DNA from 2 places in the Paenibacillus sp. YAF4_2 genome. Region 2 is predicted to be linked to the other one. Evidence: riboswitches for the same ligand, from Rfam matches in the RefSeq annotation. Region 2 holds a riboswitch; the other holds the start of a gene.
The links. A riboswitch is a leader RNA that binds a small molecule or an ion and turns the genes downstream of it on or off. The one in region 2 is predicted to bind cyclic di-GMP.
Positions count from the first base shown of each region.

Region 1: linked by a shared signal. The riboswitch ahead of AB4Y93_RS20640 (methyl-accepting chemotaxis protein) and the one ahead of AB4Y93_RS14095 (glycosyl hydrolase family 28-related protein) in region 2 are both predicted to bind cyclic di-GMP.

Region 1 covers NZ_JBFRCT010000009.1:92,174-96,478, reverse strand. The annotation lists gene AB4Y93_RS20645 (DUF6886 family protein) at 1-244, shown strand, start outside; gene AB4Y93_RS20640 (methyl-accepting chemotaxis protein) at 336-2,114, opposite strand; cyclic di-GMP riboswitch class I at 2,203-2,289, opposite strand; gene AB4Y93_RS20635 (YrzA family protein) at 2,457-2,669, shown strand; tRNA gene AB4Y93_RS20630 (tRNA-Thr) at 2,749-2,824, shown strand; gene AB4Y93_RS20625 (aspartate aminotransferase family protein) at 2,929-4,287, opposite strand.
Region 2 covers NZ_JBFRCT010000005.1:221,755-226,059, forward strand. The annotation lists gene AB4Y93_RS14085 (GNAT family N-acetyltransferase) at 1-31, shown strand, start outside; gene AB4Y93_RS14090 (NAD-dependent epimerase/dehydratase family protein) at 103-1,509, opposite strand; cyclic di-GMP riboswitch class I at 1,777-1,863, shown strand; cyclic di-GMP riboswitch class I at 1,960-2,044, shown strand; gene AB4Y93_RS14095 (glycosyl hydrolase family 28-related protein) at 2,134-3,507, shown strand; gene AB4Y93_RS14100 (polysaccharide deacetylase family protein) at 3,851-4,305, shown strand, end outside.

The DNA.
Region 1 (4,305 bases), on a different contig from region 2:
ATACCGTTATGAGCTGCCTGCCGATTCTTTTCAATTATTTGATGAAACTGCCGGCTATTACATCTCCACGGAGACGATTACTCCACTAGCGGTGGAGCCGCTTACTAATCCGCTGGACCTATTGATGGCAATAGGCGTCGAGGTTCGATTCACCTCTAATCTACATCCACTGCGAGAAGCTATTTTGCAATCATCCCTTACCGATTTTGGCATACACCAATTTGATCAAGCAAGCACTCAATAAAACGTCAAAAAGGCTGTTCTCCCATTAGATTAACTGGGAAAACAGCCTTTTGATTGAGCTTTGAAAAGAAATGAAAAGAAATTGAAAAATATTACACTTTAAAGATTGCTGCCTTCTCTTTCAGCTCACGAGAAGATTGCTGCAGGTTCTGCGCCATCCCTTGCAGGTTGTCAGAGATATCATTCTGCTCAATAGACAAGTGACCCATTTGCTCCATCTTCCCATTCACCTCGGAGGAGGTATGCAGCAGCTTGTCCACTGCGGTTACGATGTGAGTGATGCCTGTTGTGATCTCATTAATGGCAGTCGAGATTTCACTTACCTGCTCAGATAACGTATGGCTTTGCTTCTCTAGTCCTTTGAACACATCACTTGCCGAGATGGAAGCCTGCTTTGTAGAGAAGATCACTTCTGCAAAAGCTCCCATACTCTTGCTGCTTGATGCCACGTCCTCTTGAATGAGCAGCATTTCCTTCGAAATATTTTTCGAGATCAAATCGGTTTGACCCGACAGCTTGCGAATCTCTTCAGCAACTACTGCAAAGCCTCTGCCATGTTCCCCGGCGCGTGCTGACTCAATCGACGCATTCAGTGATAACAGATTGGTCTGCGTATTCACATCTTGGATATTATTGAGAAATTTCGAGACATTGCTATAACGTTCTGTAATTCGGTTGAAGGCTTCTGTCACCTGGTTAAATTGCTCTACCGTCTGATTAACCATCTGAACGACACCTTCCATATCAACCGAGCCTGTATGGGAATCATCTTTCATTTGCTGCATGTCTTTATTGATGTAGTCGCTCGAAGCCGCAATTTCCTGCGAGCTTGCCGAGATTTGCTCGGTAACTGCCGAGATTGAGGTAGCATCATCATATTGGGAGAGCAATACGGCTGTACCCAGATCGATTTGCCCTTTCACTTGCTCGGACGCCGTACGGTTGCGGCCAATCATCTCACCCATCTGGTTCGACATTTGAAGAACGGTCTGGCTGACACTAAGGGTTGCTTTTACCGTAGCTTTCAAATTATCACCCATGGCTGCAAGCGAGCGATCTATATCGCCAAATTCATCTTTTCGGTCCAGCGATTTATCATAAGTAAAATCATTATGCTGATAGGCGTTAATACGACCCATGATCCCTTGAAGACCGGCTTTAATACTTTTTACTAGTCCAAAAGTAAACAGGAATGGAATTACTGCTAGGAGCAGCACGTTAATTAAAATGATGATATTGGCTGTATTAACACTGTCGGACAGTTTCTTATCCGTATGCGCCGCATCAACTGTAATGCGCGCATTCACATTCTGATTCGCAAATTCCAGCTCGTTTAAGTAGATATTTACGAGTCTAAGCACAAGTGCTGATTTCATTTCGGCAGTCAAATTTTCGAACTCCGTTACATTAGAGCTCTTCAAATCGTTATACGCGATCTCATAGATGTTACCTTGTCCAACATAATTCTGCTGTTCTTCTTCTGCCGGAAACATTTTGTCCAGCTTCTCGAACGTTTTCTTCAAATGCTCCAGTTGACCAGGCATGTCCGCCAGACGTTCTTTTGGATCCACCACCGCAGCTGCAGTGCTGTCATTGTTGTTCTCAATCGAGTTAATCATCAAGAGCAGCGTCTGAAGCAGCGTATTGGATATCCCCTCATACTCGCGCTGCGCACTAGTTAACGTATTTGTTTCTTTTACAGCATGTGATACCGATAGGTTCTGCGTGTAAATAAATACACCAGCCACTACGTTAAAGAAAGTAATAATACTGGCTAACAGGAGCAATCTGACTCCTATCTTACGTCTGCCACCCAAAACCCGTTTGCTTGATCCCAGCCATTGTAATGCACTTTTAACCCGTTCCTTCATCCTCGTCTCTCCTCGCTGTCACTGAATAAACAAATAAGCTATCCGGCCAAAGACGGGCGGATAGCTGGTTAAGGCACTATGTCCTGCATCCGGCGGTCTGGCAACCATCGCTATATCCAGCATTAGGCCCATAACTTTGCGTCCTTGCCTTTCGACAAGTTTGCCTTTTTCAGTGTAATTACGACTATTTTCGACACAGGCACTAGTTTAGGATAAATCTACCTTTTTGTAAACAAAAAATGGTTCTATTGCCATCCCTCTATTACTATCGGCTCAACTCTTTGAAACCATTAGTAATAACGGTATAATAGATTCACCTTACATTGACAGGAGACGTGCAGAATGGAATTTCGGTTAGATCTGATTGAAGATAAGGTTGAGTTTTTTGAAGCAGGCGATTTGCGTACGCTGGAGCTAAGGATTGACCAGCAAATTGAGAATAATAAAGCACTGCTGCTGCAAGTTCATCAAGTCCAGCATCATGCTGTTTTTAATCCGAATACAGGGAAAATGCAGTACAGTGCAGTCGTTCATTTCAAGGCAAAAAAACGTTAAAAACTTTTTTCAAAAAAGGGGTTGCATAATCGGTACAAGCTGTGGCATAATACGTTTTGTGCCCGATACAAAACAATATGCCGGTGTAGCTCAGTTGGTAGAGCAACTGACTTGTAATCAGTAGGTCGTGGGTTCGACTCCTATCGCCGGCACCATCTTTTTTTTCCAGGACGTAGCTCAGCTTGGTAGAGCACCTGGTGTCCCGACCATAGAGCTAACATTCAGGAAGCTTGATAGCGATCAGGCTTTTTTTGTTTTCCTAAACTTTAAGATTCCCAAAGACTTCCTTTAACGTTTCGATAATAAAGGTGACATCCTCATCGGTAGATGACAACGGCGGACTGATCGTAAGCACATTATTGTAGCCTGCGACGGTATCGCCGTTTTTGCCGATTATTAACCCCTTTGCCTTACACTCTCCAATGATTCGAACGACGCCGGCAAGCGGATATGGCTCCTTCGTTTGCTTATCACTTACGAGCTCAATCCCCATTAAGAATCCAAAGCTTCGGATATCCCCAACAATCGGATGCTCCAGCAGCACCGAAAGTTCCTCCGATAACCGTTCACCCAACGCTGCAGACCGTTCGACCAGCTGCTCCCGTTCCAAAATCTCCAGATTCGCTAGAGCTAGTGCACAGGATGCCGGTGATCCGCCGAAAGTATTCAAATGGCGGAAATGACTGTACATCTCTTTCCCTTTGAATGCTTCATAAATGTCTTTACGCACCGCTGTGGCCGACAAAGGAAGATAGCCGCTGGTTAAGCCTTTCGCCATCGTTACAATATCCGGCTTAATACCGTAATTCATATGACCGAACTTCCGGCCGGAACGTCCAAATCCGCAGATCACCTCATCTATGATGAGGAGCACACCATACTTTGTGCAGATTTCTCGCACTTTCTCTAGATAAATCGGTTCCGGAACGATTACTCCACCACCTGTGATCGCTGGTTCCATAATGACTGCCGCTATGGTCTCCTGACCTTCCCAATTAATGGTCTGTTCGATATCGAGCGCACATTGCAGATTAAACTGTTCAATCGTCATTCCCTCGGGGCGGCGGTAGCTGTCAGGTGGACGAACATGGAGGAAGCCTCCGGCAAGTGGTTCATACATATACTTGCGCTGAGCTTGCCCGGTTGCGGCAAGGGCCCCCATCGAATTGCCATGATACGCCCGGTAGCGGGAGATGAATTTGTAACGGCTTGGAGCACCGGATTGCTCAAAATATTGCCTTGCGATCTTAAACGCCACTTCATTTGCATCGGAGCCGCTGTTGGAGTAGAAGATGATATAATCATCCTCCAGCCATTCATTAAGCTTCTCAGCGAGTCGGATTGCAGGAACATGGCTTTGTGTCAGCGGATAATAGGACAAAGTTTTAAGCTGCTCGTAGGCTGCGCGAGCGAGCTCTTCTCTGCCGTAGCCAACATTCACGCACCATAGTCCCGACATCCCGTCCAAATAGCGGTTTCCCCCGTTATCGGTAATCCATGAGCCTTTCCCTTCCGTAACAACCATGGGAGGTGCCTGTTCATTATAAGGTGACATAGCGTGCCATACATACTGGCGATCCTTGGCGATCAGATCTGCCTCTTCTTGATTAATCGACATGACTCCACTCTCCTTCCT
Region 2 (4,305 bases):
GTTGACATCGTCCCAATTGCTAAAGCGTTAATAAATGCTGGCTCTAAATAAGAGCGGCGCACCATTAGGACATGAAGCTGTCCCGGTGCGCCGCCTTTTGTATTATAAATAAATATGCTCAACTGTGTGCTCATCAATATAAAATGAATCTTCTTTATCTATGACTTTAGCCCCATCGAAATAAGGTTTGAGGCGTTTCACTACAATATGGGCATCCTCTAATGAGGAGTTCGACAGCAGGATGAGTACCTGGTTGTTCTTCGTCAGGCCGATATAGTCAGATTCTCGCAGCAGACCGTTTATCGTATCTAGCAGCGATTTATCGTCGATAATCCCGTCCGACAATGCGAGCAGTGCAAAATTAGCGTTAAATTTACGCTTGGCTTGCTGTCTGGAGCGCACCACAGCTGTAAATACTTCGGGTTTGAGTACCGGTTTATCCTCAATATAACGCTCCGTTTGGCTAAGATATAAGCTGCGGATATTGCGCGATAGGGAAGAGTTGATCAGCTCATGGTCGATATCGATGGCATCCAGTGCAGATCCGGGTTTAGTCTGCTCGGCTTGGCTGGCCTCTGTAACCTTAGCCTGAACATGCAAAGACTGCGAGAACCACGCGAAAGTACGCTGCAAGCCTTCCTCAAGCGAAAATTTTGGCACCCAACTTAGCGACTGCTTCAACAAGGAGTTGTCCAGCCTAGAGCGGTAAATATCTCCGTAGCGCGTCTCCTTTGTTACGACTGTGGCAGCGGGTTGCATTGACGTTAAAATCTCGATCAGCTGATTAACTGAATTTTCCGTATTAGTAGATAGATTCATAATTCCAGTCTGCTGGGACAAGCTTCCCATATAAATAACGTCAGCAACATCCTCGACATAGACGAAATCACGCGTCTGTCCGCCGTCGCCGTAGACGACAAGTTCTTTGCCATCACGCAACCGTTCCATGAAAATTGAAACGACGCCGCCCTCTCCTACAGAGCCTTGACGCGGTCCATAAACGTTGGCAAATCGGAAGCAAAGCGTGTTCAGCTCATAAAGCTCATTCCATTTGGTGCAATAGTATTCACCAAGCAGTTTGTTAATGCCGTACGGGGACACCGGCTGGCAAGGGATTTCCTCAGATAACGGAATCTGGTCGTTTAAGCCGTAGACAGCAGCTGAAGATGCAAAGATGAACTTCTTGACTTTGTGTTTGACTGAGAGCTGAAGGATGTTGGTGAGGCCCAGTATGTTCGATTTCGTATCGGCATAAGGGTTTTCCATGGAGGTAACGACGTTAATTTGGGCAGCCAAGTGGATGACCACATCGATTTCATGGTTCTGGAAAATTGATTCGCAGACGGTGCTTTCGACATCTGCAATATAAGAAGTGTGCCTGAACGGACAGTTTGTAACATTCCCGGATGACATGTTGTCGATAATGATTACTTCATGGCCTTCCTTGAAAAATTTCTCCGCTACGAAGGAGCCAATAAAGCCATAGCCGCCGGTTATTAATATTTTCAAATGTTCCACCTCATATAGTAGTAAACAAGAATAAATAGTCCTTTATTAAGAAACCCTTATAAGGGTTTCATATGGTCCTATTGAACTACAAAAAAACCTTCTCAGAGGACTTACAGTTTGGATGCTGGCTTTCAAACTCATCATACTGGTTTAGGAATTCATTGTAAACAGTTTCAAAAAAATGGGCTTAAAATCTATTGAAAACTGTTGCTATATTACTAGAGGCATGCTAATATTTAGTTAAATATTACTAATTTCATACACCTGATGTCGAAAAGGCAAACCGTGTGAAAATGCGGGACGCAAAGCTACAGGGGCTTGTGGATTTCATCCATGTGCCAGCCAGTTTCCAAAACTTTTCAGGTTCTTATTACAAGAGCCAATGACATTTCATTTGGCTCTTTTTTTGTTGTTAATTTACCATTTTATACCAATTAAATATATCGAAAACAACGATAACGGCAAACCAAGCGAAAGCTTGGGACGCAAAGCTACAGGGGCTAAATGGGAAACCATATGCCAGCCAGTTTCCGAAATGTTTTCAGGAATAGCTATAGGAAAATCCTGAAACATTGGGATTTTCCTATTTTTTTTATCAAAAATAACGAATCGGGGGCATGCGATATGATGAAGCAATGGGCTAAGAAAGTGGTGCTGATGGTAATGGCAATGGTTGTTGGCTTTTTGTTTCTTCAATTCATGCCCGTCCAGAAAGCATATGCAGCTGAGGTTCTTAATGTAAAATCTTTCGGAGCAAAAGGCGATGGCAAAACAGACGATACGACAGCGGTGACGAAAGCATTGTCGCAAGGCGCAACATCTAAAACGACGGTATACTTCCCAGCTGGCACTTATATCGTTAATCCTACGAATGCTCTTCAAGTAAGCGGTGGAATGAAAGTGACAGGCGACGGCGCAAGATCGATCATTAAAGCAAACGCGACATTCGGGTATGAACTGATGCACGTTGCAGGAAAAGATATCGAAATAAGCGGCCTTACGCTGGACGGCAACAAACTCGTTAACCGCGTCCTCGTTATCGAAGGCGGCAGCGAACGTGTAACCATTAAGAACATGGTTGTAGCTAACGCTTCGCACAGTACAAATAAAAGCAGCGATTTTTACTCGGGAGTTTTGTCAGGCATTCTCGTATACGGCAACACGAAATCGATAACAATCGACAACACGGAAGTTAAAAACATCGTTGCAGTCAATATGGTAAGCGGCAGCCTGGTTGCAAGAGGTATCTATGTAACAACAACTTGGGGCAAATCGGAAACGGCAGCGAGCAATGTAACGATCACAAACTCGTATATCCATGATATCGGACCTGCTGATGACGGTGACGGCATCTACTATGAAGATCCGAACATAGATAACAATAATGGCACGGATACAAATAGCGTTATTGCAAACAACAAATTCGAAAACACGGCTAAGCGCGCAATCAAAATTTATGCACAAGGCATTACGGTAAAAGGAAACACGATCGTTAACTCATATCTGTCGAATAACTACTACAAAGGTGCTGACAAAGGCCAGCTTGCTCCGGATATGTTCTCGGCAATCAGCATATATGGCAGCAACAACACGATTACGAACAACACGATTAGCGGTAAAGGCAGCTTTTACGGAGCAATTGAAGTCGGCGCTTCGAAAACAGTGAGTAACATTACTATTTCGGGTAACACGATTATTATGGGCTCAAAAAGTGTAGTAAGCGGCAAAACGGCAATCCGCCTCGGCAATATTTCGAACTTCACAATTATAGGCAACACGATCGAGAATGGGGAAAGAGGAATCTGGACTTGGCAAAATGCCGAGGACGGTACAATTTCGAATAACAAGATTGAAATGGTAAATGGCGGCGGCATCGACCTGACGACTTACCTTGAGCAATATATCCAAAAAAATATCACGTGCACGGCTAATACGATTCAAGCGACAAACTTCCTTATCCAATTGGCACCTACGAACGTAAACGTCGTTACCCTTTAATAAAGAAATAGAAAAAAGCCCCCGAGTCTAGCGCAGCGCGCAGGATTCGAGGGCTTTTTTAGTTTGATGACAATAGCCGACATTTGGCTTCATACGCAGAGATATTTTAAATGAAAGTTGTGTTAATATAAGGCTAATATCTCTTAGATTTACAGAATGCCAGAAAAGAATCGACAACTGGAATTAGAAAAATCAATTTCTATTTATTTACATCGAGAGATTGGGGGATTATAATACATCAGGATAGGCTTAATCTATCGTTTTCTGAGATGAAAATCGGCTATAGGATGCGGTTTTCTATTCCTTTTGAACTATTTTATATACATAAAGGGCGGATGCCTTCATGATGGTGGGTAAGGGTATTTTTGTCGTCTCCCTTGATTTTGAACTCTATTGGGGAGTAAGAGATATTTATGGAATAGAACGTTATAAGAGTGGCATGGCGAAAGAGCGGAATCTCATTCCGCAAATGCTGGAATGGTTTGAAGCTGGCGGCATTCATGCGACTTGGGCAACTGTGGGGCTGTTATTTTTTGAATCGCGGGAGGAGTTGCTGCAAGGATTGCCGGCATTAAAGCCTTCTTATGAGGAAACGAATTTGTCGCCTTATGCTCATATTGAGAGTGCTGAGCTGGGATTAAAAGAAGAAGATGATCCGTACCATTATGCGCTGTCACTGATTCGATTAATTAGGGAAACGAGTCATCAAACGGTATCAACGCATACGTTTTCGCATTATTATTGCAAGGAAACGGGACAAAACAAGGAGCAGTTTGCTGCTGATCTTGAGGCTTGCAA